DNA from 4 places in the Paenibacillus sp. AK002 genome. Region 2 is predicted to be linked to each of the others. Evidence: riboswitches for the same ligand, from Rfam matches in the RefSeq annotation. Region 2 holds a riboswitch; each other region holds the start of a gene.
The links. A riboswitch is a leader RNA that binds a small molecule or an ion and turns the genes downstream of it on or off. The one in region 2 is predicted to bind thiamine pyrophosphate.
Positions count from the first base shown of each region.

Region 1: linked by a shared signal. The riboswitch ahead of M1D70_RS03060 (ABC transporter substrate-binding protein) and the one ahead of tenA (thiaminase II) in region 2 are both predicted to bind thiamine pyrophosphate.
Region 3: linked by a shared signal. The riboswitch ahead of M1D70_RS26595 (ECF transporter S component) and the one ahead of tenA (thiaminase II) in region 2 are both predicted to bind thiamine pyrophosphate.
Region 4: linked by a shared signal. The riboswitch ahead of M1D70_RS20975 (YkoF family thiamine/hydroxymethylpyrimidine-binding protein) and the one ahead of tenA (thiaminase II) in region 2 are both predicted to bind thiamine pyrophosphate.

Region 1 is NZ_CP096377.1:710,299-718,133, forward strand. Features, by position in the region: gene M1D70_RS03040 (TatD family hydrolase) at 1-135, opposite strand, end outside; gene M1D70_RS03045 (ABC transporter ATP-binding protein) at 224-1,057, opposite strand; gene M1D70_RS03050 (ABC transporter permease) at 1,112-1,870, opposite strand; gene M1D70_RS03055 (MTH1187 family thiamine-binding protein) at 1,867-2,160, opposite strand; gene M1D70_RS03060 (ABC transporter substrate-binding protein) at 2,249-3,280, opposite strand; TPP riboswitch at 3,404-3,513, opposite strand; gene M1D70_RS03065 (VOC family protein) at 3,688-4,071, opposite strand; gene M1D70_RS03070 (diguanylate cyclase domain-containing protein) at 4,329-5,864, shown strand; gene M1D70_RS03075 (EAL domain-containing protein) at 6,070-7,116, shown strand; gene M1D70_RS03080 (glycoside hydrolase family 65 protein) at 7,351-7,835, opposite strand, start outside.
Region 2 is NZ_CP096377.1:1,288,160-1,295,994, forward strand. Features, by position in the region: gene M1D70_RS05525 (FecCD family ABC transporter permease) at 1-300, opposite strand, end outside; gene M1D70_RS05530 (FecCD family ABC transporter permease) at 297-1,280, opposite strand; gene M1D70_RS05535 (ABC transporter substrate-binding protein) at 1,478-2,503, shown strand; gene M1D70_RS05540 (VOC family protein) at 4,395-4,895, opposite strand; TPP riboswitch at 5,159-5,262, shown strand; gene tenA (thiaminase II) at 5,404-6,090, shown strand; gene thiM (hydroxyethylthiazole kinase) at 6,148-6,990, shown strand; gene thiD (bifunctional hydroxymethylpyrimidine kinase/phosphomethylpyrimidine kinase) at 6,987-7,835, shown strand, end outside.
Region 3 is NZ_CP096377.1:5,925,418-5,933,252, forward strand. Features, by position in the region: gene M1D70_RS26575 (DMT family transporter) at 1-215, opposite strand, end outside; gene M1D70_RS26580 (TetR/AcrR family transcriptional regulator) at 220-789, opposite strand; gene M1D70_RS26585 (energy-coupling factor transporter transmembrane component T family protein) at 937-1,743, opposite strand; gene M1D70_RS26590 (ABC transporter ATP-binding protein) at 1,740-3,416, opposite strand; gene M1D70_RS26595 (ECF transporter S component) at 3,409-4,038, opposite strand; TPP riboswitch at 4,130-4,242, opposite strand; gene asd (archaetidylserine decarboxylase) at 4,408-5,211, shown strand; gene M1D70_RS26605 (SDR family oxidoreductase) at 5,309-6,163, opposite strand; gene M1D70_RS26610 (helix-turn-helix domain-containing protein) at 6,677-7,462, opposite strand; gene pdxR (MocR-like pyridoxine biosynthesis transcription factor PdxR) at 7,522-7,835, opposite strand, start outside.
Region 4 is NZ_CP096377.1:4,724,459-4,732,293, reverse strand. Features, by position in the region: gene M1D70_RS20990 (class I SAM-dependent methyltransferase) at 157-903, opposite strand; gene M1D70_RS20985 (nucleotidyltransferase domain-containing protein) at 1,023-1,721, shown strand; gene M1D70_RS20980 (hypothetical protein) at 1,839-1,934, shown strand; gene M1D70_RS20975 (YkoF family thiamine/hydroxymethylpyrimidine-binding protein) at 2,008-2,610, opposite strand; TPP riboswitch at 2,695-2,797, opposite strand; gene M1D70_RS20970 (nitroreductase family protein) at 2,981-3,583, opposite strand; gene M1D70_RS20965 (ABC transporter permease) at 4,103-5,056, shown strand; gene M1D70_RS20960 (iron chelate uptake ABC transporter family permease subunit) at 5,046-5,993, shown strand; gene M1D70_RS20955 (iron ABC transporter ATP-binding protein) at 5,990-6,748, shown strand; gene M1D70_RS20950 (siderophore ABC transporter substrate-binding protein) at 6,953-7,835, shown strand, end outside.

The DNA of each region.
Region 1 (7,835 bases), 580 kb from region 2:
GGAGATGATGGACTGAACTTCGCTTTTGCGAATATCCGCAAGGATCGTTTGCTGATCGGAGAAGGCATAACGATCCAGATGAATATGGGTGTCCAGCAGAGGGAGATTTGTTTCCGTCTGCGTGAATGATTTCATCGTTATATCACCTCGCTTGCACGCCTACAAGAAGCGCTTTTGAATGATGGATACAGGAGCTTAGCCATTTGTATCCTGCCTATGCGGCTCAACGCTTGTGCTGTTCTTCGCGCATGATGGCGGAGATTTCGGTTTTTAGCGCGATAAAGGACGGGTCGTTCAGGATGTCTTCCCTGCGCGGACGGGGAAAAGGGACCTTCACCCGTTTCAGGATCGTGCCGGGCCGCGCCGACAGGATATAGATGCTGTCCGAGAGCAGCAGCGCCTCCTCGATATGATGGGTAATCATCAGCACCGAACGGCGCGTATCCTCCCAGATATCGAGCAGCCAGCGCTGCATATCGCTGCGTGTCAGCGCGTCGAGCGCACTGAACGGTTCGTCCAGGCACATGACTTCCTGCGGACTCATCAGCGCGCGCAGAAAAGCGGCCCGCTGCTGCATCCCCCCTGAAAGGGTATGCGGGTACGCCTTCTCGAAGCCGGCAAGTCCGGCCCGTTCCATCCAGCTGCGGGCATTTTCCCTGGCGGCGGTTTTCGAGGTGCCTCTCAGCTCCTCGGGAAGGAGCACGTTGTCCTCCACCGTACGCCAAGGGAAGAGGGCCGGCTGTTGAGGCATATAGGCGATGCGGCCTTTCTCCCCGGTCACATTCTGACCGTCCATGAGTACGGAGCCTTCATCCGGAGCCGTTAATCCCCCGATGATATGGAAGAGCGTGCTCTTTCCGCTGCCTGAAGGACCGATCAAGGAGACGAATTCCCCGGGCTGCACCTGAAGCGAAAGGCCATCCAGCACGTGCACTTCGCTGCGCCGTTCGCGGAAGGTGATATGAAGGCTGCGAGCCTCAAGGGCAGGCGCTGGCGGGACCGCGATAGATGAATGGCGCTGCCCGTCATGATCCGGAAGGGATACTTGATGTGTCATATCGCTAAACAGCCTCCTTTTATATAGGTTAGAAAATGTCCGTTCATCATGGTTTTAACTTTTTCGATTCCAGCGGATCAGGCGCTTCTCCAGCAGGGTGATGAGCAGCACCATCAGCAGGCTGAGCAGGACGATGATCAGAATGGCAACAAACACCCGGTCCGTGCGGTAGCCGGATTTTTGCAGCATCATATAGTAGCCGATGCCCCGGTCTGAGCCGATCCATTCCCCGATCACCGCACCCATGACCGAATAGGTGGCCGCGATGCGGATCCCGGAGAAGATGGAGGGGAGCGCATGCGGCAGCTCCAGCTTGGTGAAGATCTGCCATGAAGTGGCTCCCGCCATCTGCATGTAATTCATCATGGTGCGGTCGGTACGCGCCAGTCCGTCCAGGGCGGCAACGGCTACGGGGAAGAAGCAGACCAGGGTAATCACGATAACCTTGGGCAGCATGCCGAAGCCGAACCAAATCATGAGGAGCGGGGCGAGAGCGATCGTCGGCACGTTCTGGCTAAGAATAAGAAGCGGATAAAGGGCAGTTTTGAGAAAAGGCACCAGATGCAGGGCCAACGAGATGACAAGGCCGATCGCCGTACCGATCATAAATCCGACCAGGGTTAATTGCAGCGTGGCTAGCGTATGCTGAAAAAGGCCGGAGGCGCCGGTGGCGGCTTCATGCCCGATGGCCGTCGGCGCCGGCAAAATATACGGCTCTATATCGAATACCGATACCGCGGCCTGCCATACCGTCAAAAAGAAAAGGACCGCCGCAACGGGCGGCCAAACGGAGCTCCACCAGCCTTTTCTCATGGACGGTATTTCTCAGTCAGCTTATCCATGCTGATGCCGCCCGGATGGTGCGCGATTTTGACCTGGGATATGACGCTGGGACTTCCCGCTTTCACCAGCGCCTCATGCATGCGCTCAACGATCTTCAACAGCTCGGAAAGCTCTCCTTCCAAGGTGGTTTCGAGCGCATGGACCTCGTATTTCACGCCCGACTCCTGTATGACCCGGATCGCTTCATCCACATAAGGAATGCTGTCGCCTCCATCCGGCGTTCTGGGTATCACTTGTATGCTCAAGAGGGTGTTTGCCATCTAAACTCATCCTTTCATGCAAGCTATATTGTAATGGAAGAGAGGCAGCCTGCCGGACAGGCCGTCTCTCTTCCAAATTAAATGCATCCTATGGTTTCTCAGGTAAAAATTCATTGGTGAAGGCGCTGTCCGCATCGAGCTCCTTCTCGAGCAGCTTGCGTTCAAACATCCAGTCTGCATACCCCGACCATACTTCGGCTTTCTGCTCGCCCCAGCGGGCAGCATCATCCTGATAGCGGGGACTCAGCCATTTCTGGCTGGCAAGAACCAGCTCGGCATCCAGCTCGGGAACGGCCTTCGTCAGCAGGGCAGCCGCATCCTCAGGATGTTGAATCGCGTAGTCGTATCCTTTTGAGGTCGCCCGCATGAATGCTTTGACAAGCTCCGGGTCCTCCTGGATCAGCTTCTCGTTCGTTACGATCACCGGCGTGTAATAGTCAAGCTGCTCGGAGTAGTCCTTCACATAGATCATGTCAAGCGGCTCGTTCCGGAGCTCGGCTTCGATACCGGTCCAGGCATAGAAGATCCAGGCAAAATCAATATCGCGTTTGACGGCCGTAAAATAATCGGCATCGCCCATGTTAACCATATTTACTTTGCTGACATCGGCACCGTCGATCTCCATGATGGATTTCATGACGGCTTCCTCAACAGGCGAGCCCCAGCCGCCGTAGGATTTTCCTTCAAAATCGCCAGCCTTGACGATCCCCTTGTCCTTGGGGGCGGCAAAGCCGGATGTATTATGCTGAATAATCGCCGCAATGGAGACGAGCGGCAGGCCTTGGGTTCTGGCAAGCGTGACGCCTTCCTGGTAGCTGATGCCAAACGGCACCTTGCCGGATGCGACCAGCGTATCCGTTCCGCCGGCCCCCGGCTGGACGATCTGGACGTTAAGCCCTTCTTCCTCGTAATACCCGAGCTCCTTGGCCGCATACAGTCCGGTGTGGTTTGTGTTGGCCGACCAATCGAGCATCAGCTGTACGTCGCGGAGCTTTTCGGCCGCCTGGCCGTCTGCGCCTTCGGTACCTGTATTTTCGTTCTTTCCGCCTGTACCGCATCCCGCCGCAACCATCAGCAGGGCGCAAGCGAGAAGCAGTGCCATCCATTTTCCCTTCTTCATCGTGTCTTCTCTCCTTTGAATTCTCTTCTCTTTCTATGACGACCTCGTTAACTCCACAAAAAAAGCGCCCCGAATGATATCAGGACGCATGACGGCGTAAGTGTATACCACGGCAAATCATAGCTGCCGCAAACATGGACTTCCTACGCTGGCATTACCCAGATCAGGTGTAAGGGTCAGTATCATCGGATACACTCTCAGCCGGCCAAATTCCAGCTCCCCCGGGATTTATGAAGTTTCGGACGTTACAACCGTTATTATAGTCCTAACGCAAAGACCTGTCTAGTTCGGAAGGGGATGCGAACGAGGCAGGTCTTCGTATTGGACATGGCTTGTGCAGTTGGAAGAACGAACCCCGTTAACCATTCACGGGATAAAGCAATTACTAGGATCCTGTTCGCCAGCGGTTAGCGCTGGAAGAACTCAATCCATTCTCCTTCGGGACCGTGCACGAAGAAATAGCGGTACCCGTTCGGAAGCGTTACGATTTCCTCGTCAAGATGAGGTACGTCCAGTCCCTGAACGCGCGCATATTCCGCTTCGATATTATCGGTGCTGACGGCAAAATGATGGACGGTGCCTTCTGCGGGAAGCGTGTCGCTGTAACCCTGAATAAGCTCGACTTCCGTTTCGTCGCTGCCGTTAAATCCGAGGAATGCCAGCTGGATGACGCCATTGGTATGGGTAAGGCGATCCTTCAGTTCAAGTCCTACGACATTTGTGTAAAAAGCAATCGTGGCTTCAAGGTCCCGGACGACAATGCCGACATGATCCAATCGTTTCTGTGACAAGGCAAACACCCTTTCCGATTCATATGAGATATGACTGAAATATTATCACATAATTCCTATACGTCAAGTGGGTCTTGAGGACGACAATTTTTGGGTACGCGATGGTTTAATAGAGTAGAATCGACGGTCTTTCTTTCATTTCCTCTTCTTTACTTTTAGGTGGGTAAAAAGTATCATGAGAACTATAACTATTAATTCAAAAGACCTAACAAACAAGCATTGAAGAAAGCTTGCCTTTTGGCCGAGGAGGAATGCTTATGAGTCCAACTCCAGCAGATCATCTGTGGATTCGACTCGCCATCATATATGCATTCATTCAGATAATGACCGTTCTGTGGATGCCTGATGCTTTATTGCCTCAGCGTGTTCTAGTCATTATGGCTTCCGCTGCCGCTTCCGTCTATTTACTACGGATCAGTCGGCATTACGAGCCGCATCTTCGAAGGTTTTGGCTTATCGCAAGTGCCGGGCTGATGGCGGATGCCTCGGCTCGAATCATCGATGCTTGTTATTTTTGGCTGGGGAAAGAGAGCGCTTCCCGGACAATATTGACTCAATTATTCTGGGGATTCGAAATCATCCTGTTTGCAGGTTCCCTCATTTATTTGTTCCGGCACGTGCAAGGTTCGTTTCGGGGAGTTCGGTTTATGCTGGACATCGTGATCGTTGGCATAACGGTCATGACGGTAGGCTGGGAATATTTCATCAAGCCCGAGCTTAACGGTTTGGCGAATGAAGCCTTGTGGGGAAAGCTGTGGGTGGACATGCTGTATCCGCTGTGCGCAACGGTGCTTATTTTCTTCACCCTGGTGTTGTATTTTAACACAGGGCAGTTAAGGAAACGGGCAGTCTTCCTGATATGCCTTGGCGGGAGCATGTACATTGCCGCCGATGTTCTGCATATGTATCTCGTCGATTATAAGGGTGTTGAAGTTCGTTCATACCTGTACCCACTTTATACGTTTTCGGTATTCATCATTGGTTTGGCAGGAGGGCGGTCAGCTCCCGATGCCCGAAATCAATCGTTGGATGAGAGGGAGCCCCGTTCGTTCGGAAATCTGATCGTAAGATACCTGCTTCCCTACAGCGTGCTTGGCGGGATGTTTGCCCTTATGGTGCAGCGGTTTGGAGGATGGAACGGGCTTTTTACCGGCTTATCCCTCTGCGTCATCCTGATTCTGATCAGGCAGATCCTGATCCAGTTCGAGAATGACCGCTTGTTTGACCGGCTGCATCAAAGCTTGATGCAGAGCGAGACCTTGGCGCATCGCGACGATCTTACGGGACTCTATAACCGCCGCTACTTTAACGCGAGGCTGTCGAGCTCGCTGCAGGAGGCGGACCGCGCAGGTTCCCGCGTAGGGCTGCTATATATGGATATGAACCGTTTTAAACGAGTGAATGACCGCTACGGCCATCGTGCCGGCGATTTGCTGATTCGCAAGGTCGCGACCCGTCTTCAAACCCTTGAATCCCAAGGCGTTCTGGTTTCCCGTTTAGGAGGGGACGAATTTACGGTAGTGATTCATCCGGCCGGCGAGGATCAGGAACTGATCTGGATGGCGGAAGAGATCTGGACGATGCTGAGCGAGCCGTATGAGCTGGAAGGGCATGAGGTCCGAACCACGCCGAGCATCGGCATCGCGGTCTATCCGGATCATGCCAGGAACGACCAGGAGCTGATCGGTCGCGCGGATGCAGCGATGTATGCGGCGAAAGAGCGAAACGCCCGCTGGCATTTCGATGTGGAACGAACGATGCTGCTGCAGCTGTTGGATCAAAAAGTCGAATAGATAAAAGATTCGGATATCGACAATGTGTTGTTAAGAGCAATATAAGTCGATTATTGTAGAATTTAGCGCAATCATTGCACGAATCTTGCGCATTTCTCGCAAAATAGGTCATAACTTCGATATAAAATCCATAAAATGCAAAGAAATCATATTCAAAATGCCGATAAGAAGCATAGTGAGAGCTAGCTTGCCAAGGAGGACGAACATGATTTGCGACAATTGCAGCACCTTTGAACCGATTGAGGACCAGGGGACCATTCATATGAAGCCTGCAAGTGGTGAGCTTATTCAATTGCTGGCAGTGAACGGCTACGCGGTACAAGAGAACAATGAGGGTTGTGCTGTGAACTACAAGGTACGAGCGGACCTGATCTCCATCATCGAGTGTCTGCAACCCCTTCCGCTGAAGATTCGTCAAGAGCTGTCCTTCTGTGTTACCCGTGGAGGAGCTCCGCAAATCCGGCATTCGTGGATCCCTATGCAGAAGTTCGAACTGCAGATGGAGCATTATGATATGGTGAATGTCATTTTACATAAGCAGTTTACGAGCTACATGCAGCCTATCGTGGATCCATCCGAGCAGATCGTGGCCTATGAATTTCTCCTTCGACCGGTAGAGTGGGGACTCCGGTTCCAGCCGTACGAGCTGTTTGAGACAGCCCGAAAAACCGGTCTGCATTCATTCCTGGACCAGGCGGCACGAACCAGTGCGATTGAGACCAGTGCCGAGTGGCTTCCGATCGGCGTGAAGCGGTTCGTGAATTTCCTGCCGTCCTCGATATATGATGCGCAGATGTGTCTGAGCCACACCTTCAATACGATCGACAGGCTCCATCTGGATCCGAGGGATTTTGTATTCGAGGTGGTGGAAACAGAGAGAATCGACGATGTGAAGCATTTGCAGTCGATATTCGAGGTATATCGAAGCCACGGCATCTCGGTAGCCATGGATGACGTCGGCGCGGGTTATTCCACATTGGAGCAGATGATTAGGCTTAAGCCGGATTATGTGAAGATCGACCGGAGTCTTATCGACCATTGCGATCGAAATCCCGCCCAGCAGAAGCAGCTCGAAATGATCACGAACATGGCTCATGATTTTGGGGCCATGGTGCTTGCAGAAGGCATCGAGAGACGGGAGGAGTTTCATTTTTGCCGAGATATCGGGATCGAGCTTTCGCAGGGGTATTTGTTTGGGAAGCCAGCCGAACGCCCTCCGCGTGATCCTCATACTCAACTGATCTATTCATAACATACATAATCGGCAATACCCTCCGCACGATAAGCGCGAAGCGATGGCATTGGTTTGATCCCGGCTTATGGCTGAAGCCGAGCCTGCAGATGATGCCTGACATGGATGAAGACGGGTTCTTCAAGGATGAGCCATGAAGTAGAGGAGCCCGTTTTCTGTAAAAACAAGAGCCCTGGAAGATTCTCCAGGGCTCTTGTTTTTGTATGGGCCGGCGCATTGAAGCTCCGGTGCCTTTTATCTTGCAGCCGTTACCTCTCCATATCCGCTGATGGCGTATTCCTTGCCGTTCACGTTCAGGACAGCAGGCGTATCCGTTTCGTTTACGATGAGGGTTTCATGGCCCTTGACGTTAACCTTCAGGCGGGATCCGCGGAACATCACCTTGAAGGAGAAGGAGGACCAATGACCCGGAATGAACGGGTTCAGATGCAATACGCCGTCCTTCACGCGCAGGCCGCCGAAGCCATGCACAACCGACATCCAGGTTCCCGCCATGCTGGTCGTATGACAGCCGTCCTCGGTATCGTTGTTGTAGTTGTCCAGGTCCAGGCGGGCTGTACGAAGGTACATCTCGTACGCCTTTTCCTGGTACCCGAGCTCGCAAGCGAGAATGGAATGTACGCATGGCGAGAGGGAGGACTCGTGTACCGTGAACGGTTCATAGAAGTCGAAGTTGCGTTTTTTCGTAGCCAGATCGTACCGGTCGCCAAGGAAGAACA
Region 2 (7,835 bases):
GTTGCGGATGACGCCTTGCAGAATCGCCCCCGCCACCGCGAGAGCCGCGCCGATCAGCACAGCAATGATAATACGGGGCAGCCTTAGCTGCATGACGATGACCTGCTCCATCGGGGGAGCGTCACCGAGTAACGCTTTGACGACATGCAGCGGCGAAACAAACTGGCTGCCGGTTCCCGTGCTGATAATCATGGTGGCAATGCAAAGCACGAATAGGATCAGGCACACCCATAGGGTTCTTCGCTCCAGCATAAACGAGACTTTGGCGTTCCGGGAACGGAATATGCGGTGTTTACTCATTGTGCTCGCCTTCCTTTCCTGGCTATGTACACGAAGAACGGCACCCCGATGATTGCAGTCATCACGCCGACAGGGACTTCCTTCGGCATGGCAATGTATCTGGAGCCGAGATCGGCCGTCACCAGCAGGAGTGCGCCAAACACCGCACTGTAAGGTAGTATCCACCGATAATCATTTCCTATTAAATACCGAACGATATGAGGGATGATGATCCCTACGAATGCGATGGGTCCCGCCGCCGCTACGGAGCCGCCGGCCAGCAGGATGACGGCTGCAGCAGCTAACAGCTTGATGAGTGCGGTTTTTTGCCCGAGGCTCTGGGCGATGTCGTCTCCCATGGAGAGGGCGTTCAGATGCCGTCCCAGCAGCAGCGCAGCCAGCATGCCAACAGCCATGTACGGCCATACGGCGGTTAGCTGGTTCATATCACGTCCGGCTACCGAACCGACCAGCCATACCAGCACCTGATCAAACATTTTGCCGTCGGAGAGCATTAGTCCTTGGGTCAGGGAGTGGAAGAAAGCGGCCATGGAAGCCCCCGCCAAGGTGATTTTGACCGGCGTCATGCCGTCCCTGCCGATGCTGCCGAGGAAGAATACGATACCGCCGCTGACGGCAGCTCCGATCAACGCGACCCAGGTAAGGGACTGGAGTCCGCCAATGCCCAGCCAGCCCGATGCCAGAATAATGAAGAAAGCCGCGCCGGAGTTCACGCCAAGCGTGCTCGGCGACGCAATCGGATTGCGCGTGATAACCTGCATAAGCGCACCCGCAACGGCAAGGCATGCCCCCACGGCGACGGCAATGAGCGCTCGTGGAAGCCTTGCCGTGAGAATAATCAGATGTTCGTTGCTTCCGTTAAAGTGAGTGAACGATTCCCATACCTGATGAAGAGGTATGTTCGTTACTCCGAATGCGATGCTGCACATGACTGCAGCGGCCAGCGCCAATAGCGATATCAATAGTCCGAATACGCGCATATATACTCACTTTCTTAAGTCCATGAATAATTAAGTTCATATGAATTTTAGGTGAAGGGACGTTATCTGTCAATGAGCTTGATAATCATTCTCACAAATATATTGATATTTTTCACGAAACCCTTTATAGTTTTGAATCAGTGATTGATAATGATTTTCAAATAGCGGGATATGACACAAGGGGGATTAAGATAGGAATGGGAACAGGAATGGCAAAGAAACGGGCAAGAGGCCTCAAGTTTAGCTTGCTGGCTCTGATCATGATCGTGATTCTTGCGGGGTGCGGAGCAAGCCCGGCGCAAGAAGGTACAAGCAACGCGGGCGGCGACACGACGAATACCGCAGAGGGCAACAGCGGCGCAGCTGCTGGCAGCGAATCGTATGAAGTTACGCATGCCATGGGGACGGAAACGATCAAAGGAACGCCTCAAAAGGTCGTCGTCCTCACGAACGAAGGAACCGAGGCGCTTCTGGCCTTGGGCGTGAAGCCGGTAGGTGCCGTTAGATCCTGGACGGGCGATCCTTGGTATCCGCATATTAAAGACCAGATGGAAGGCGTTACCGTTGTCGGGGAAGAGAGCCAGCCGAACATCGAGCTGATCGCTGGTCTGCAGCCTGACCTGATCATCGGCAACAAGATGCGTCAGGAGAAAGTATACGAGCAATTGAAGGCGATCGCGCCGACCGTTTTTGCCGAGGATCTTCGCGGCGAGTGGCAGAACAATTTTGAGCTGTATGCCAAAGCGCTGAACAAAGTGTCGGAAGGCGAAGAACTTTTGGCTGCCTACGACAAGCGGATCCAGGAGTTTAAAGAGAAGGCTGGCAGCAAGCTTGACGAAACTGTCTCCGTTGTTCGTTTCATGGCAGGCAAGACGCGGGTGTACCACACCAATACGTTCTCGGGCGTTATTTTCGATAAAATCGGCATCGCCCGCAACGACATGACTAAGAACGCAAAGGACGATTTCGTGGACGAGATCACGAAGGAACGTCTGCCTGAGGTGGAAGCCGACAGACTGTTCTACTTCACTTATGAAACAGGGGATGGCGGCGCCAACCAAACCGAGCAGGAATGGATCAACGATCCGCTGTGGAAGAACCTGAACGTTGTGAAGAACGGTCAAGCCCACAAAGTGGATGACGCGATCTGGAATACGGCGGGCGGCATCCTGGCGGCCAACCTGTTGATCGACCAGCTGCAGGAGTTTTACGGCATTCAGTAAGGAATGAAGACGGATGCTGAAGGCTAGTATCATCGTATAGCGGAAGATGCTAGGAACAAGCGGATAAGGAGGCACCCCAAAAAGATCTGAGATCTTGCGAGGGGGCCTCCTTTTTTTGCTGCAATGATACTTGGGTGCTGTTGCTTACTTTGCTGGTTCCATATTTTGTGGAAGCTTATGTCCATGAAGGTACTAGGGCAACAAGGCGACCGACACTCTCACGTCTAGATTGCGGCGCCAGCATCTCTGGTCAATTCTGTAGCTCTGCCGCATCAGAAGCATCGCCATACAGGCAGCCCAATCGCTAGATTAGTTCTGCGGGATATTCCGGCTTCCCCAACATGTTAACGGACTCCAGTTCCGTTATTTTGCTAAATCGCCCCCGATTCTTAAGTCTACCGGACACAGGATCCTTTATTACCGCAATAATCGGCCTATTTGCCGTCATATTCAATGAATAACGTCTCTGGTGTCCGTTAAATATCGATAATGGCCCCCATTCGGCTAAATAACGTATCCTCTGTCCGTTAGTCCTGGAGCAGTAGCACCAAGACCAGAAGTAGCACCAAGACCAGTAGTAGCATCAAGATCAGTAGTAGCATCAAGATCAGTAGTAGCATTTTAATACCAGCAGTCACCAAGATACTCGTTAACGGACACCAGTTCCCTTATTATCCTGAAAACCCCGATTCTCAGATCTACCGGACACAGGATCGCCTATTACCTTAATAAGGAGCCTATTTGCGATCATATTCTACGAATAACGTCTCTGGAGTCCGTTATCCATCAAAAATTACGCCTTTTCAGCTAAATAACGTATCCTCAGTCCGCTTGTCCTCGATCAGTAGCACCAAGACCAGTAGTAGCATCAAGACCAGAGGTAGCACCAAGACCAGTAGTCGCATCAAAAGATCAGTAGTAGCATTTATACCAGCAGTCACCAAGATACTCGTTAACGGACACCAGTTCCCTTATTATCCTGATTAACCCCGATTCTCAGATCTAACGGACACAGGATCCCCTATTACCTCAAAAAGGTGCCTATTTGCGATCAGATTCTATGAATAACGTATCTAGTGTCCGTTAGCCATCAAAAATTACGCCTATTCAGCTAAATAACGTATCCTCAGTCCGCTTGCCCTCGAGCGGTTGCACCAAGACCAGTAGTCGCATCAAAAGATCAGTAGTAGCATTTATACCAGCAGTCACCAAGATACTCGTTAACGGACACCAGATCCCTTATTATCCTGATTAACCCCCGATTCTCAGACCTACCGGACACAGGATCGCCTATTACCTCAATAAGGAGCATATTTGCGATCATATTCTACAAATAACGTACCTGGAGTCCGTTAGCCATCAAAAATTACGCCTATTCAGCTAAATAACGTATCCTCAGTCCGCTTGTCCTCGATCAGTAGCACCAAGACCAGTAGTAGCACCAAGATCAGTAGTAGCATTTTAATACCAGCAGTCACCAAGATACTCGTTAACGGACACCAGATCCCTTATTACCCTGATTAACCCCCGGTTCTCAGATCTACCGGACACAGGATCCCCTATTACCGCAATAATCGGCCTATTTGCCGTCATATTCAATGAATAACGTATCTGGTGTCCGTTAGCTCTCAACAATTACGCCTATTCAGCTAAATAACGTATCCTCAGTCCTCTTGCCCTCGAGCGGTAGCACCAAACCAGGAGTAGCACCAAGACCACCACTACTCTCAGCTATCTACTCTGAGTCCCCCAGGTTTCACCTCTAACCCAAAGCTACTCTAAGTTATGCGGTTTTACATTCGTTTTGGTCGGCAGCCATCCATGCATACCCCTGGGACACCGAATCCACCCATGTCCTCCCAGTAATAACGCTCGCTTCACGGCAACTTTTTTACGGCATCTTCACCACGATCTCCGCCCCTGCAACATAGGTCATCGCTTTGATGTATTTCGGGTCTTGGGCACGCTGTTCCATTTCGACCGGAGTGAGGTCCTCCATTCGTGTCTGTACCCACCATAAGTTGCCGAACGGGTCCCGTACCCGTCCCACCCGGTCGCCGAAGAACAAGCTCGTTGGCTCCGTCACAGAGACCGCTCCTGCGGCCAGCGCTTGCCGATACACATCATCGCAATCCTCAACATACAAACGGAGGTATGCCGGACTATCCGGCCATTCCGGTTTCGCGTCAAACATCATGACGACGGCATCTCCGATTCGCACCTCGGCATGGCCGATGACATCATCGCCAACATAGACGCGGGCTAACTCTTCGGCCCGAAAAGCCTGCTTGAGGAATTCGATCAGCGCTGCGGAGTTTCTTGAGATGATCCACGGCGTCACGGAGGTGTAGCCATCCGGAATGGGTTTAACCGCTTTCGGTTGGTTTGTCATAAATACGCTCGCCCCTTTAAATTTCATTTATTTGAATTGTGTTTATGCACTCATTATGCGGGGGCATATATGACAGCCGAGCGTCAGTGTTTCCGGAATGGGTTTGGGTAGCCTGCGTTTTTATCTTGCGAAAAGACAGCCGCCACCGTACATCGTCACAATCACGCGGTCGGAGGAAGGTTTCGAGCTTGAGGTTCCGTCCACAAACTGTTAACGTTTGACACCACCCGCAAACCTATGTACAGTATTAAACAAAAGAATAGGAAGTCCACTAGGGGAGCCGTTGGCGGCTGAGACAAGAGCGTATCTTGGACCCTTTGAACCTGATCTAGTTCGTACTAGCGTAGGAAAGTGGAGCCTTCGAATATGAGGTCTCGGTGCACTTTTTGGCGTACCCGGGCTTGTTGACGAAGCCGCTCCAGTTTTCGGGGGCGGCTTTTTAGCGTTGTCTGAAAAGTCGTGTCTTGCGGACTTCCTGCTCTTCAATATGTTGGAGGTGGGGACAAACATGAGTTTCACGCAAGCGCTCCGTCAGCAGGCGGGAGGCATTTTTCAAGCAATCTTCGATCATCCCTTCGTAAAAGGCATTGCCGAGGGGAATCTGGAGCGGGAACAGCTGATTCACTATGTGAAGCAGGATTTTGAGTATTTGAATGCCTACATGCGGATTTACGGAATAGCCATATCCAAATCGACCAGCCGGGAAGAGATCGCGGCCTTTAACGAACAGATTTCATTCATCCTGCACAGCGAGGTGCACCCGCATCAGAATTTTTGCGCAGCTGCCGGTGTGACCTATGAGGAGCTTCAAGGATATCCGCTGGCTCCGTCCGCGCATCATTACATCCGTCATATGCTGACGGTGGCGCATGAGGGTAGTTTGGGCGAGATTATGGCCGTGCTGCTGCCGTGCCCATGGACGTACCTGGAGATTGGCCGCAAGCTGCTGAATGAGGTGAAGCCGGATGCCGCCCATCCGTTTTACGACTGGATTTCTTTCTACGGAAACCGGGGGGAAGACGCGACAGCCAAATTCCGCGACCGTGTCGATGCATGGGCGGAGCGTGCGACGGCAGCCGAGCGGGAACGGATGAGGGAGCATTTCATGCTGAGCTGCCAGCTGGAGTATCTGTTCTGGGACATGGCTTATAAGCAGGAGGAGTGGCCGGTGCAGCTGGAGGCTGCCGTGCTGTAAAGAGCGATGTTCACAAGCACATGGAATTCCATTATAGCGAAGAGAGGCTGATATAAAATGCGTTCATGGGAAAAAGAGGTTTCGGCGCTTTTAATGAAGGTACAGCAGACGAGCCCCCTCGTTCACAATATGACGAACGTGGTGGTTACGAATTTTACGGCTAACGGCTTGTACGCGCTGGGCGCGTTGCCGGTGATGGCTTACGCGCCGGAGGAAGTGGCGGATATGGCCGCCATCGCGGGCGCGCTCGTATTGAACATCGGCACGCTGAACCGCGAGCTGGTGGATGCGATGATGATCGCGGGACAATCGGCGAATGCCCATGGCGTGCCGGTGCTGCTGGACCCGGTCGGCGCGGGAGCGACCCGTTTTCGGACGGAGTCGGCGCTGCGGATCCTAAGCGAGGTGAAGGTTTCGCTCGTGCGCGGAAATGCGGCTGAAGTCGCTCACCTTATCGGGGAGGTCCGCGAGATCAAGGGCGTAGACGCAGGCAATAGCGCAGGCAGCAATCATGCCGAGCTGGCCGTGCGGGCTGCGCGCGAGTTAGGCACGATCGTGGCCATTACCGGTGAAGAGGACGTGATTACCGATGGAACGGAAGTGCGCATCATTGCCGGAGGGGATGCGCTGCTTACGAAGGTGACCGGCGCAGGCTGCCTGCTGACCTCGGTGCTGGGTGCCTTTGCCGCGGTAGAAGCGAACCTGCTGCTTGCAGGTACGGCGGGTCTGGCCTTCTATGGGGCCGCGGCGGCGAAAGCTGCTGAGCGAACGGCAGATCTGGGACCGGGAAGCTTCCAGATCGCTTTCCTGGACGAGCTGGCGAAGCTTCATCCAGAATCGCTGGAAGGGTATGCCGCTGTACTGGAAGCGGGAGCGGCGGCTGCCGGAGGCACACGATGAGCGAGGTTCGCATGCCCCGTGCCCTGACGATTGCCGGGTCTGACAGCGGCGGCGGCGCCGGCATTCAGGCCGATCTGAAAACCTTCCAGGAGCTCGGCGTGTACGGCATGTCGGCGATTACCGCGATCACGGTGCAGAATACCTTGGGGGTTCACGGCGTATATCCGCTGCCGCCAGAAGCAACTGCGGAGCAGATTGAAGCGGTTGGCTCGGATCTCGGAGTAGATGCATTGAAGACGGGCATGCTGTTCAACGCCGAGATCATTCGGCTGGTTGCTGACCGGATTCGGGCATTCGGCTGGGGGAAGGTCGTTGTCGATCCCGTAATGATCGCCAAGGGCGGAGCGGAACTGCTGCAAAGCGAAGCGGTGCAGGCTTTAAGAGAAGATTTGCTGCCGCTGGCGTTGATCGTCACCCCCAATATACCGGAGGCCGAAGTATTGGCGGGGATGCGTATCCGCACGATGAACGATCGCAACGAAGCGGCGAGGCGTATTCATGATCTGGGGCCCAGGATCGTAGTGATCAAAGGCGGTCATGACGAGGGAATGCTTGGTAACGGTGAAGGCACAGATCACGAAAGAGGCAGGGAACCAGCTATAGCGGCGGGTATGCAGCAGGAAGAGCTGCCTCAGTTCGAAAGGACGCACGGTCAAACGAGCACTGCCATGCCTGCTGGGGAGTATAGGGGGGGCCGTCCGCTCTTTTCCAACGATGACGGTAATCCCGAAAGTCCTCCGGTCATCGACCTCGCATACGATGGTACGGCCTTCACAGAATTATATGGCAGACGAATCCATACCGTTCATACGCACGGTACCGGCTGTACTTTCTCTGCGGCCATT
Region 3 (7,835 bases), 2.3 Mb from region 2:
AGCGTAATGATCATGATCCCGAGTCCCGACCAGATCGCGTAAGCCACGGATATTTCAATCTGTTTCAGGCTCAATGTCAGGAAGCTCAAGCTGCAAATATAGAACACGACCAGCAGCACGCTTGGCAGCGGTTTGCTGAATCCTTCCGACAGCTTCATGTTCAGCGTGCCCGCCACCTCGAACAGAATAGCCAAACTTAGATATATCCAATGCATAATCTCAAGACTCCTTCCGTTTCTCAGCGGCTATGCCGAACAATAAAATATCCATGACGGACTGCAGCAACTCCCCCAGCGGCAGTTGATGCTTCACCGTCGCCCTCGAATCGTAAATCTGATGGAGCGACCCGAGGTACAGGTCGATGAACAGCGGCATATGAATCCGCTTGATGCTGCCTTCTACCATGCCCTGCTCCATCAGCTCCGTGACAATGCCCCATTCTTCTCGGAAAAAGGTGTCCAGCTTCTCCCACTGCGGATAATGCGACCGCTTCAGATCCGGCAGCATCCCCAAATCCATCTTCTCCATCTCCTGAGGCAGGCAGATCAGGATCTGATGGATTTTCTCCAGAACGGTAAGCGTCTGGTCCGCCGCAATTTCGCGTTCGCGCTGCTGGATGTGACGAATCATCCCGTCAATGATATGCTCAACGATTTCTTCCTTGGATGAAAAATGCTCATATATCGTCCGTTTGCTAATCGCAAGGCCACGGGCCAGATCACTGACCGTAAACGTGAACCCCTGCCGCTGAATCAAGCGGATCGTTTCATTCAATATTCGCTCGCGCAAGTGACCAAACCCTCCTTCTGGTACCAAAAATACTATATCGGTACCATTAGTATTATAACGCCTCAATCAGCATAAAATCCAGAGTTATCAACAAAAAAAGAGCCTGCTTACAAGCCGTAAGCAGGCTCTTGCCCGGAGAACAACGGTTTAATCAAACCGCACGTCGCCAATGCCGAACCAAGGAAAATATCCGGCCGCCATATAGGCGCAGCAGGCGGCTGCTGCCAGTAAACCGACGACCAGAAGATCGTAGCGGGAATATCGTGACGGGTAATAATACGTTCGGGCCTTCGCCCGTTCCCCGTCAAATTGCTTCGCCTCCATCGCCGCAGCTACCCGGTGTGCCCGGCGGATGCTTTGCGCCAGGAGCGGCACCACATACATGCCTGCACGGTTCACCATGCCGCGAACTCCCCGAATCGGGCGGACTCCCCGTACCTTCAAGGCCTGGCGGCGGATCACATATTCCTCCCAGACCATCGGCAGCAGCCGGATCGAAGCCATGAAGCTGTATGCATACTTCGGCGCCAGCCTCAGCTTCTGCATCAGGCTGTAGAACAGATCCACCGAGGACGTTGTCGTCACGAGCAGCAGCCCCTCCGATGCAAAGGCAATCCCCTTAAAGCCCAGATGCAGCCCCCGATAGAAGCTTTCTTCCGATACCCGGAACAACCCCCATTCCCACCAGATCGTCTCCCCCTTACCGAACAGCATCATGGAAGAGGCGGACGATATGAAGGCAAGCAGGAACGGAATGAAAAACAGCAGCATCTTCCACGGCTTCACCCCGCTGAGCACCACGAGGCAAATCATAAAGATAAAGGCCTGATACATGACAAAATCAAGATCATGGGTCAGCACCGTCATAAAAAACAGCGCACAGATCAGTCCCAGCTTCACCACCGGATTCGCCCGGTGCAGCCAAGTGATCCGCACAGGATTCCATATATTCATGCGTTCACCCCCGTATGGAGATGACCGGATGCTGCCAGCGTATCCCGCGAAGCATCAGCGTGATTCGCTTCGCCCGTCTCCCGTCCGAATTCCGTCCCGCTACACCAGCGCGGGGAAGGCAAACTTGACGTCAACCGCCCTTCCCGAATCTCCCAAATGTGCGTGGCCGCCCGCTCCGCGATCTCCATTTCATGGGTCACCATGAGAATGGCGGTTCCGGCGCGGCGCAGCCGTTCGCACATCTCCAGAATTGCGAACGTGTTCCGCGCATCCTGTCCGAAGGTCGGTTCATCCAAAAGCAGGACGGCCGGCTGTCTTGCCATGGCCGTAGCAACGCTCAGCCGGCGCTTCTGGCCTGTCGACAGCTGGTACGGGTGCCTGTTATCCATGCCGTCCAGCCCAAAGCGTTCCAGGCATCGGTCGGCCCGTGCCTTCGCTTCATCCGGCGGCATATGGTCCACCAGCAGCGAGTACATCACCTCATCGCCGATACGTTCCGTCAGAAACTGAAGCTCCGGATTCTGAAACACGAATCCGATTTGGCGCAGCTGCCGCTCTCTCTTTTTCTTCACCTTCCTGCTCTTGCCCTGGATGACCTCCTCCCCGCAGAGCACATAGGTCCCTTCGGCGCGCAGGAGCCCCATCAAACTGAGCAGCAGCGAGCTTTTGCCTGCGCCGTTCGGACCGATCACCGCAATGAACTCTCCGGGGTATACCTCAGCCGAAGGAAGGGAGATGACCGGTTTATCCCATCGCAGTCCCCGGAAATCATCTAACCGAATGACAGGCTCCCCAAGGTGGTCGTACGATGAGTCTGCCTCATGCATGAGACTTCCCAGCTCATCGCCTGGCGCGTCGACCGGAGCAAACAGCTCCCGTCCTGCCCGAGACTCCGCATAATCCTCCCATACGCCGGGATACCAGATGCCATACGCCTGAAGCTCGCTCGCATATTCGGCGAATATCGCTGCCGGCGGGCCATCGCCCAGAATGGCGCCATCCGGGGTGAACAGCACCACGCGGTCCACGTATTGGGCCATTTCTTCAATCCGGTGCTCCACGATAATCAGCGTACGCCTTTCCGATACGGCCTTCACCGCAGACCAGATTTGCTCCCTGCCTTCCGGGTCGAGCAGCGCGGACGGCTCATCAAGGAACAGCACCTCCGGCTCCAGCAGAAGGGCCGAAGCCAGCGCAAGCCTCTGCTTCATCCCCTGCGACAGATGACTGATCGGCATATGCAGCTCCTGAAGGTCAAGCCCTACCTCATGCAGGACGGCTTGCATTCGCTCCTTCATCTCGTCGCGGGGAACGCTGAGGTTCTCCAGCACGAAGGCCAGCTCTTCATCCACGTACGGCATGCAGAACTGGGTATCCGGATCTTGGAATACATATCCCCAAGAGCGAGGCACCAGCTGGACTTCGCATTTCATCGGCACCTCCGTGGCGCGGGGAATCATCCCGCTAAGCACCTGAAGCAGCGTGGATTTGCCGCAGCCGCTCGGACCGAGCAGCAGCACCTTCTCCCCCCGGGCAGCCGAGAAGGACAAGTCCTTAAACATCAAACGCTCCTCGCCCGGATACTTCAGGCGCAATCCCTCCACATGCACGGCCTGCTCTGGAACCGCCTCGGCGGTTGAAGCCGAAACCCAGCGGGCGGCGGTTTTAGACATGGCGCGGATCATCCAGTGCTTCATAATCCTTCTTGGACGCGGGGCGCAGCAGCGATGTAACGCCCGTACGGTCGAGCGCTTTGGCCAGCAGCAGCATGAGCAAGCCGGCAATGACGGCGCCGCTGAGAATCCGCATGCCATACTTGGCCAGGAACATCCAGGTCTGCAGATCATCGGTATAGCTGTAATAGAAGTCCATCACCATCGAGCCGACCGCCGCGCCGGCCCCGGCAATCGCCACCGTCCACGCCGAGGTGCTCCGGTAACGGAACGCCGCGAATACCAATTCCGCGCCCAGCCCTTGAATGAGGCCGTACAGCAGCAGCGTCAGTCCCCAGCCGCTGCCGAACAGAACTTCCACGTGGGCCGCCGCCACCTCCGCGATGATAGCCACTCCCGGCTTGCGGATCAGCAGGTAAGCGAGCGTGGCCGCTGCGAACCACATGCCGTATAACAGTTCATCCGCTTCGAAGAACAGCGGTTTCAGCAGATTGTAAACCGATCCCCAGAAGTGATAAATGACGCCGAGCACAAGCGATAACAGCACCGTCACCAAAATATCGCTTAAACGCAGCCCTTTTCTAGGCTGTACCCCCAATTTCTCTTGCACTGACGTTCCCATAACAACACATTCCCCTCTCCACCGCTATTTTTGTATAAACACAACAAAAAACCGTCTGGAAAAACGCGCAGACGGAAAAATAGGCCCTATATAGGCAGGGTCGGATATTCTCTACGCTGGCATTACCCAGTTCAGATTAACGGTCAACAGCGGATAGCAGCTGCAATCTCAGCCTGATTCACTCAAGCACCCGTATTCCCTATTCGGTTTCATGTTAATCTTAAAATACACATTCGTTCCCCAATTAGCAAGAACCTTTTTTCAAAAATGGCTATTTATTGATTTCCGGCTCATTCTATGTCAATATCAGAGTGATTGGCTTTTCCACCAACGTTTTATTGCCGACACCTATGCACAAAGGAGAATGACATGGCTAAACAATTGCTGCGTCTGATGACCGAGCTGTCCTCCCGCAAGTGGCTGTCCCGCATTATGGGGCATTGTTCCCACAGCCGGCTGAGCCGTCATCTAATACCTGCATTTATACGAATCTACCAAATCCCGGCGCATGAAGCGGAGAAGGAGATCCACGAATACCGTTCGCTGAACGAATTCTTTTCCCGCCGGTTAAAAATAGGCCTGCGCGCCATAGACGACACCGCCGATGCCATGGTAAGCCCCGTCGATGCCACGATTTCGGCGATGTGCACCGTCAACGCCGGCACCATTCTCAGCGTCAAGGGACAGGATTATACCCTGAGCGAGCTGCTCGCCAAGTCACCGAGAATGGAGAATTACATCAACGGTTATGCATTCGTATTGTATTTAAGCCCGACCGACTATCATCGCATACATTCCCCGGTAACCGGCATTCAAGCGGAAAGCGAGCATTTGAAGGGCCGGGTATACCCCGTGAACGATTTTGCGATGACCCATATCCGGAACGTGCTCAGCCGCAACGAGCGTCTCATTACCTATATTGCCCATGAATTCGGCGAAGTTGCGGTCGTGAAGGTCGGAGCCATGAACGTAAGCAGCATCCGTTATGCCGACGAGAGCGTGAAGAAATACGACATCGGCGACGAACTTGCGTACTTTGAATTCGGCTCTACCGTCGTGCTTTTGACGGAGAACGGCACGTTTACTCCGCGCGGCGACTTGGAGCCGGGCTCCAAGGTGAAGATGGGGGAACTGCTTGGTTTGCTGCACCCTTCCACAGCCCGAAAAGGGTAATTCCTTTCTCCTTCCAAGCACCGCGCTACAAACTCCATGAAACATTCGACGGATGAATGATTAATGCCGGCCCAGCATGCGGTAGCTGCATGAATGTTTACCGCCTGCTCAGCAGCCGGTAAATGATCCGCTGAAACAGCCGATCCGGCAGCACGCCCTTGATCCGCGCGGTCATCCGCGTGCCTCGGGGCAGCGTATAGCGGAACCTGGGCTTGGACATAGACGCGATTCTTGCCACAAGCCTGGCTACCTCCTGTGGATCCCCGCTTCCCTTGGCCGTCCGCTCGGAATAGTCCAGCACGCCCTTCAGCAGAGCGTTGTAGGGTGATCCTTCCTTAACCTTTAACTCCCCAAAGCTCTTATTCCAGATCGGCGTGCCGTAGGCACCGGGCTGGACCAGCACGACATCGATGCCAAAGGGCATCAGTTCCATGGACAGGCTCTCGCCGAACCCCTCCAGCGCAAATTTGGACGCCGCATAGGGACCATAACCCGGAAAGCCGACCCTGCCGCTAATGCTGCTCATGAGAATGATTTTGGACCGTCCGGACTTGCGCAGCAGCGGGAGCATATGCTGCGTCACCGATACGGTCCCGAAGAAATTCGTCTCCATCTGCTTTCGCCAGCCGCCCAGCGGCACTTCCTCCACCATGCCGCCCACCGCCTCGCCGGCGTTGTTCACCAGCACGTCCAAGCGGCCGAACTTCTGCTCCAGCGCCAAAGCAGCAGCCTTGACCTGCTCCTCGGCACATATATCCAGTCGGAAGATGTGAATGCGCCCGGTAACATCGGCTTGTTCAGCCTGAGCCAACAGCTCTGCCGCCGCCTCAGGTCTGCGAAGACCCGCGGCCACGTCATAACCTGCTTTTGCCAGCTCCAGACTGATCAGCAGTCCGAACCCGCTCGACGCGCCCGTGACCAGCGCAGCCTTCCCTGCTCTCCCCTTTACCACCGGATCACCGCCGGCTCCGCCGATGCCGTTATTTCTCTCACAGCCAACATCCTTCCTTTATCCAAAATGCCTAATCCTTTACTTTTTCGAGCTCTGCTCTTAAGCGCTTTATGTATATTCCCAATATATCAAATTTTTGCAATGCAGTCCGAGTCCGTCCTCACTTTTAAAATAAATCCCAATAAAAAAGGGAGCTTGTCAGCTCCCTTTTGCGTGTTTCCAGCGAAATGCGTATATAATAACGGGATTCAACGTCACCCGTATGTAGGCCAAGGTCCTTTAAAACCAAACGTCCTGATGATCCTGATTCGTTGTCTTCATGCGGCGCAAGCGATTTCTGAATATACCGCAGCCGCCACGACTGAAGAAACGTCCACGCACCCGTCTTCTTGGGCTCATTCCCCTCTCCCCCCTTCATAAAATGAAACTGTACGTCGTTTTTACCCTAAATCGCTTGCTATGAAACCCATGGGCCCCTTCCACCAAGCAGGTAAGTTATGGAAGGGCGGGGAATCACCGAATTTCGGATGGGCTCTTGCCCGTATACTGCTTGAACTGTCGGCTGAAAAAGAAAATATCCCGATAACCCAGCGCGTCGGCCACTTCAGTTACGTTCATCCCTTGATGCAGCAGCAGATGCTGCGCCCGCTCGATCCGCATCTGAATGATATAGGATTGCACCGGCGTGCCGATCAGCTCCTTGAACTTGATCGAGAAGTAGCGGGGAGACAACCCCGCTCTGGCCGCCAAATCCTCGACCCGATGGGGAACCCCCGGGTGCTGGCGGACGTAATTCGCGATTTCATGGATCGCCTCGGACAGCTGATTGCTTGCTTTTTTGACCACCGGCGCATCCAGATCCGAGCGCAGCAGATGAATCATCAGCTGCTTCAGAATGAGCTGGCCCTCTTCCAGTGAACCATAGGGCTTGTCCAGATACAAACGCACATAGCGTGCAAGCAAATATTCGAAATCCATCGTTTCCGTCAGCTTGCGATACGATGCCGGAATCTCTTCGACCGGGTCGGTCACGTCAAAATGGATATATGTCAATACGAGCGGCTTCTGCGGATTATGCGTCGCGCTCGTATGATCTCCGGGTCGGAACAGGAAGCAGCTTCCCTTTCCCACGGTAAAGGGCTCGTCATTAAGCTCGACCGTGCCTTCGCCGCTCCATACATAGAACAAATCGTAGTTCTGCATGGGCCTTTCGCGTTTTTGCCATTTCCAGCCCGGCTCGCAAACGATTTTGGCAAGCGCAGGCATGATTATAAACGAAGACGGCGATGCATTCAGCATCTCGTCATAACCCCCTCATCTCATTCAAAAATTGACCTCTTTCCCATCATACCCGTTTTTTATGTTTTTTGCATGTCCCGCCATGCCTGCGCCATCCGGGCAACCCCTTCTTCGATGCTGGATATGCCGAGATGCGAGAAGCCGAAGCAGGCGGCAGGCGGCCCGGGCGTACGATGATAGGCAGCTGCATCCCGAAACATGACGCCGCGCTTGCGGGCAGCCTTCTGGAACAGGGCATACTCTTCCGCGGAGCGCAGCCAGTTCGCGTAGACGTGCAGGCCGGCATCGCCGGGGTGAAGGCGAAACAAACCCGAGGCATGGGTTTCCATCCCATGGCGAAGCGCCTCATACCGCGCGCCGTACAGCCGAGTCA
Region 4 (7,835 bases), 3.4 Mb from region 2:
GATATATTTACCATGATTATAGCATCGACGGGCTAAACTAGATATAACGAATTGACAAAAAGTGTTGAATTAGGTCGAAAGAACTGAGTGTGATGGAAGTGAGGGGAAGCATAGCCATATGCAGATCCCCTCTTGATGCATAGAGATGAAGCCGGATTATTTCACGGCACGAAATAAGGCGGAAGCGAGAAAATCGGTATTATCCAGAATCATGCGGTCATGCTTGAACAGCGTTTCCCAGAGCGCAGCATCGAACAGGAGTCCTTTATCGCGCTGCTCAAACGCATCCAGATGACGAGTTTGCTCTTCCTTTAATTGCTCGTTGAAGTGGTTGTACTCCAAAAATTCTGCCTGCTTAAAACCGCAAGACATGAGGGCCCCCGCCCATTCTTCCTTCATCATCAGATTAGGAATGCCGAAGAATTCGAGCAGCTCCTTAAGCTTCGGCTCCGGCATCGGCTTATCCAGCAGCAGTTCCCTGTCCAGCAGGACGCCTCCGCGATCCAGAACGCGGTAATATTCGGGCAGCGATTTCGAGGTATCCGTAAATACGGTGACGGACTCGGCCATGATCAGATCAAACCGGTTGTCTTCGAAAGGCAATGCGCATACATCTGCCTGCAGGAACTCTACGTCCATACCCATGGCTTCGGCTCTTGCGCGGGCTTTCTTGATCATATTTTCGTTCAAGTCAATGGCGGTCACTTGATAACCCATCTCCGAAAGATGGCAGGCTGTTCTGCCGGTTCCGCACCCTACCTCCAAAATGCGGCTGCCCGGTTGAATGGGATAATTCTTCAGCATTCTGAGGGTTGCCTCGAATCCTCCCGGGTGGGCACTGCCCATGCCTAATCTGGAGAGCATGTGAATGTAATTCATCTCATCTATCCCTTCTTCCTTCATCGTCAATGCGGGTAATCGTTTATTTACCATATGATTCAGGTACGTTTGGGGTTTTCGTTGAATTTAATATTTTGAGCCCTTTTTTGTGGCGGATGAGAGAATTAATGGAGGAAACGTCCATGAGACTGGAACCGACGGAGGCAGCGATACGCGTCATGCAACGAAATTATCCCGACTGCTTGCTTGCCGTACTTGGCGGCAGCGCGAGCAGTGGCGAATATAATGAACAATCCGATCTGGACATCATCGTCATTGAACGGGACGGACATGACTTCAGCAGGAAGACGATCGAAGCGCATGGCTGGATCGCGGAAATATTCATATTGTCCTTATCCTCCTATCGCGAATATTTCGACGTGGGAGTGCTGGCGGCGAATCCGTCTTTACAGCGGATGGTCGCCGAAGGTACGGTGCTGCGTTCGTTGCCTGAGGGAGAAGAGGTTCGGGCGGATGCCCGGAGTGATTTGAATTACGGCCCCATGCCCTTGTCGCCGAGCGATATTGCCGAATACCGCTACATGCTAACCGAGTTTTTGCTGGACTTGACAAGTCCCCGCAGAGAAGGCGAAAAATGGTTTACGGTACACAAAATAGCATCGACTCTATGCGAATTCGTGCTGAGGGCAAACCGGGAGTGGACGGGTGAAGGGAAGATGCTGTTCCGTTTGTTCAACGGCTATAGCCCAGCCATGGGGGATCGACTGGAGGCAGCGCTTCTGGCGATTTATCGGGAGGACGATCCTTCGGACCTTATTGCAGTGACGGAGGAAGCCCTCAGCCCGTACGGAGGCAAGCTGCTGGTCGGTTATGAGGAATAAATAAGCCCTGCATAAAAAAAGAGGGGGGTACATTAGCCGTGACGCTCGCCCGCCACAAGCAATAAGATAATAACGTGATTAACTCACGTCATTCTTTTAAATCCAGGAGGGATCTTCATGAGCGGAGCATATGGCGGCGCATGGGGCAATTCAGTAGGAACTATATTGGTTCTCTTTATCCTGCTCGTAATCATCTTGAGTGCTTGGGTTTAAACACCGTCAATATTCTTGCCTGCAATCGATAAAGGCCCGGCGCTTGCCGGGCCTTTATCTGTTGGAAAGGACCTTAAGCTTTGGCTTTGGGAGATGGGCTGTGGGCCGAAACCACCGCGGTCATGACCAGATGGCTGCTGTCGGATTGAATCGCATGTTGGAACGCGTCTTCGAGTGATCCGAACACCCGGGACAACGCCCCGTCCAATCGGCTGGCGTAATGAACGCTTCCACCGAATGTGCCCGCTGCCTTCGCACGATCCACTTCTGCGTAAATGACATCCATGTAATCGGCGCTACCCATCGGGTAAAGCGCGAATTGGCAGGCCGTTTCGATATCGGCGTGTTCCCCGATATCGTGGTTTAAGCGGGTCGAATCCTCGTCCATATACGCATCGGCATCCGTATCGCCTGGGCAGCCGATAGAATAAGTACCGTTAAACACCGTGTGCACGCCGCTAGCCGCGGCATGAGCGAATATCGCTCTCGTCACATCAAACACATGCTCCGCACGTCCGCGAATACAAGTGCTTACATCATCCGTTTGGATCCAGACCTTTTCCGAATCCACGGAACGAAGCGCCTCCGTGATCACTTCCACGAACCGATCCGTCATGGGAAATACCGAGAACCGGCATCCCACGATCCGGCTCGTTCCGCATACAAGCTCATTCATAAATTTTTTTCCTCCCCATTGTTAAGTCCACGCAAAAAAACCGCACCCCATGAAGAAGTGCAGTTATGCCTACGCAAAGAAATAAACATAAATGCTACACTTCCCCACGCTAGTATGATCTAGATCGGGTGATAAGGGTTAACGGCAGCCCGCCGTCTCTCAGCACATGGCACCCCTAGTACAGCCAAACATCAAATATGCAGTTGGTAATCAAGCCGGCTCCAAGAACTTCCGAAGATCAGAAGGCGAAAGGCCTGCTTCCTGTGTTATTGTATCGTTTTGGCGGCAGGTTTTCAATGGCAGGGCACCATAAAAAAGCCGCCTGCTCCAATCCTCTGGACTTGGATAGGCGGCTTATGCCGGCTACGGCTTACTTGTATACCTTCACGCGATCTTCAAGCGGCGCAAATTCTTTTTCGCCCGGATCTGCAACCGGTTTGCCGAAAGGCATTTGAGCGATCAGCTTCCAGTTTTCCGGAATGTTCCATTCGGACTTCACTTTCTCGTCGATCAACGGGTTGTAATGCTGGAGGGATGCGCCCAGGCCTTCTGCCTCGAGGGACGTCCATACCACGAATTGCAGCATGCCGTTGGATTGGTTCGACCAAACCGGGAAATTGTCGGCATACAGCGCGAACTTTTGCTGCAGGTCGGCAACTACGTTATTGTCCTCGAAGAAGAGAACCGTGCCGTATCCAGCGCGGAATGCGCCCATTTTTTCAGCTGTGGATTTGAAAGCCTCTTCGTCTCCGACAACTTCTTTCAGAATGCCTTCGGTCAGGTTCCACAGTTTGTCATGCTGTTCGCCAAGCAGTACAACGACGCGTGCGCTTTGGGAGTTGAAAGAAGACGGAGTATATTTAACGGCTTCATTAACAATCTCCTGGATGCGTTCGTCGGAAATGACCGGGTCTTTGCTGATGGCATAATGGGAACGACGATGCTTAAGTGCTGCTGAAAAATCTTTAGACATTGAAAAAACCTCCTGATGTAATCATGTTTGCATAAGCCTGATAACAAAGATGTCCTTTAATTCAAGCAAATATGCATGTTGAGTTGAATTGCTGTCGTTGAATTATCATTTCACATTAACTTACGTTTAGTTAGAAATAATAATTATGTTAGCATATTAATATAACTTAGAGGTATTGTCAACGCTTCGAAGGAAAGTTAATTTATATTTTTTATACCCGGTTACTGAGAATTAAATCAGCTTCCAATATGTATGTATTTCGGGAACCCCGAATCTAAGCAGCTCAGCCTCAGCGATATAAAATTGATCTCGGCGAAACTCCATATTATGAACAAATCATGAACAAATGATACTTGGATGAACAAATTAAATGATTTTCATTCTCAATTATACTTGTCGACTGAGAATGAGAATGATATAATCCATATCAGAACGCAATTGATAATCAATCTCAATGAGAATGGTTGGGGAATTGCTGACTGCCGGGTTTCGACAGACATACGCATAGAAGGAAGAGCCATGAAGATTAGATACTTATTCGCAGCCGTTGTGGTACTCTCCATAATTTCGTTATTTATTGGAGTTAAAGATATCTCGCCACTGGAACTGTTCTCGATGACAGAACAACAACAGCATATTATGCTTGTAAGCCGGATTCCCCGGCTTGTCAGCCTCATATTGGCGGGTGTCAGCATGAGTATCTGCGGATTGATCATGCAGCAGCTCAGCCGCAACAAGTTCGTATCGCCGACGACGGCGGGAACCATGGACTCCGCCAGATTGGGGATCTTGGTCGCCATGCTCGTCTTTACGACAAGCGGCCCGCTTATCAAAATGCTCGTGGCATTCGTATTCGCGCTGGCAGGAACCTTTATCTTCATGAAGATACTGGATCGGATCAAGTTCAAGGACGCGATCTTCATCCCGCTGGTAGGACTTATGTTCGGTAATATCGTCAGTTCGGTCGCGACCTTCTTTGCCTACAAATATGATCTTATACAGAATATGTCGGCTTGGCTGCAGGGCGATTTCTCCATGATCATGAAGGGCCAGTATGAAATGCTGTACCTCAGCATCCCGCTTGTGATTCTGGCTTACCTGTTTGCCAACAAGTTTACGGTAGCCGGAATGGGAGAGGAATTCGCAACCAACCTGGGACTTCATTATCGGCGAGTCGTGAACCTGGGATTGGTCATCGTTGCGCTGGTTACGGCTTCCGTTGTGCTGACCGTCGGCGTGATTCCGTTCCTTGGTCTGATCATACCTAATATTGTCAGTCTGTACTTAGGGGACCACTTGAAAAAAAGCCTTTCGCATACCGCGCTGCTGGGGGCCGGGTTCGTACTGTTCTGTGACATCCTTGGCCGGATCATCATTTATCCCTATGAAATTCCGATTAGTCTGACCGTGGGCGTACTCGGAAGCGGTATATTCATTTTCTTACTGATGAGGAGAAAGGCTTATGACTTATAAAGCCAAACTCGGCCTGTTGGCCGCGGCGGCAATCATCCTGGTGGCAGTCTTTCTGTTCATTGATCTTGGCGGCAATTGGGATTACGCCCTTCCAAGACGAATCAAGAAGGTTCTTGCCATTATTCTGACCGGCGGGGCGATCGCTCTGTCTACCACGGTGTTTCAAACGGTCACGAATAACCGGATACTGACGCCAAGCGTGATGGGATTGGATTCCTTGTATATCCTGATCCAGACGACCGTGATCTTTGTCTTCGGTTCCTTCACGCTGTATAAATTGGGCAGCAATGTTAACTTTTTGATCAATGTCGGCGCGATGATCCTGTTTGCCGGGATCCTATATAAGATTTTGTTTCAGAGGGAAGGAAACAATATTTACTTCCTGCTGCTGATCGGCATGATATTTGGAACCCTGTTCTCCAGCATGTCTTCCTTTATGGAAGTGCTGATCGATCCGAACGAGTTTCAGTACGTGTCCGACAAGATGTTTGCCAGCTTCAACAATGTGAAGACCGAGCTTCTCATCCTGTCCGTCATTGTCGTTGCGCTGACCCTGCTGTATTTTGCCCGGTTTGCCAAGTACTTGAACGTACTGTCGCTGGGCCGTGACCAGGCGATCAACCTGGGCGTAAACTATGATTACGTTGTGAAGAGGCTTCTGATCGTGGTCGCGGTTCTCATTTCGGTGGCCACCGCATTGGTAGGACCGATCACGTTCCTTGGACTGCTTGTGGTCAACGTCGCTTATGAATTCATGAAAACATACCGGCATTCACACTTAATCACGGCGTCCATTCTGATTAGCATTATCGCCTTGGTGGGCGGCCAACTGGTGGTAGAGCGGGTGTTTACGTTCTCTACTACGCTAAGCGTCATCATCAACTTCATCGGCGGCGTTTACTTCATATACCTGCTACTAAAGGAGAGTAAAGCATGATCCAGGTTACGAACGTATCGAAAGTCTATGGCGGCAAAAAAGTCGTTGATAACGTGTCGGTTACGATCCCGAAAGGTCAAATTACGTCCTTTATCGGCCCGAACGGTGCCGGTAAGAGTACTTTGCTGTCCATGATTAGCAGACTAACGGGCAAGGACAGCGGTCAAATTACGGTGGACGGCAAAGAGGTCAGTCAATGGAAAAGCGGGGACCTGGCGAAGAAGGTTTCGATTCTGAAGCAATCGAACCATATCAGCCTCCGCCTGACGGTGCGCGAGCTTGTATCCTTCGGGCGTTTTCCATACTCCCAAGGCCGATTGAACGCGGAAGACGAGAAGTTCGTGGATGAAGCCATCTCCTATATGGAGCTTGAGGATATGCAGCATAAATATCTTCATCAGCTCAGCGGCGGTCAGACCCAGCGTGCTTATATCGCGATGGTCATCGCCCAGAACACGGAGTATATCCTGCTGGATGAACCTCTCAACAATCTGGACATGAAACACTCCGTACAGATTATGAAGATTCTCCGAAAGCTTGTCGCCGACCTGAACAAAACGATCGTGATCGTGATTCATGACATCAACTTCGCTTCCTTCTACTCGGATTACATCGTGGCCTTGAAGGACGGAGCGATTGAAAGCGAAGGGAAAACCGAGAACATCATTCAGAGCAATGTTCTTCGCGGCATCTACGACATGGACATCGAGATCGAAGAGATTAACGACAATCGGGTGTGCGTATACTACGGTTAATCGTCAAGGATTCGGGATTTGAAAATATGATATGGGCTCAGGGAGAAGCTGATGAAGCGAGCTCACTCCCTGCACAAGGACTAGGCCGCCTTGGTTAAAGGACGGCATGGTTTCCTCTGCCCAAAATGAATTACATATTCAACCATGAATTCAAATATATGTTGAATTATAAAGATTTTAAATATAAAAAATGGGGTGTTAGGAATGAAAAAATGGTTGGCTTTATTTATGGTAGCAATGTTCACGCTTGTGCTCGCGGCTTGTGGTCAGGACGATAAAACGAGCGGTGCGGCTGGAGGCGATGCTGCGGGAGAAACGCCGCCTGCATCCGAAGAAATCACGATTACCCATAAGCTGGGTGAAACGCCTGTCAAGAAAAATCCTTCCCGCGTCGTCGTATTCGATTTTGGCATTCTGGATTCCGTGGATAAATTGGGCGTTGAGGTTTTGGGTGTTCCGCAAGCGAATATCCCGGCATACCTGTCCAAATTCGAAGACGAGAAATATGAGAATGTGGGCAGCCTGAAAGAGCCTGACTTTGAGAAAATCAACAGCATCGAGCCGGATCTGATCATTATTTCCGGCAGACAGCAGGATGCTTACGAGGAACTCAGCAAAATTGCCCCGACGATCTTCCTGGGCGTGGACACAAGCAAATACATGGAATCCTTCAAAGAGAACATGAATACGCTGGGTCAAATCTTCGGTAAAGAAGCCGAAGTTGAAAAAGAGCTTGCCACGATTGACGAGAACATCAAGGCTTTGAATGAGAAGGCTACTGCAACCGGCAAGAAAGCCCTGATCATTCTGGCGAACGAAGGCAAAATCAGCGCGTACGGCCCAGGCTCCCGTTTCGGCATTCTGCATGACGTGTTCGGTTTTGGTGCCGTCGATCCTAACATTGAAGTCAGCACGCACGGTAAAGATATTTCGAATGAATACATCGTTGAGATGAACCCGGATTATCTCTTTGTTGTGGACCGCGGTGCAGCGGTAGCCACGGGTGAAGGAGAATCAGGCGCCAAAGCGGTTGTCGAGAACGAGCTTGTAAACACAACCAATGCCGCGAAAGAGGGCAACATCGTGT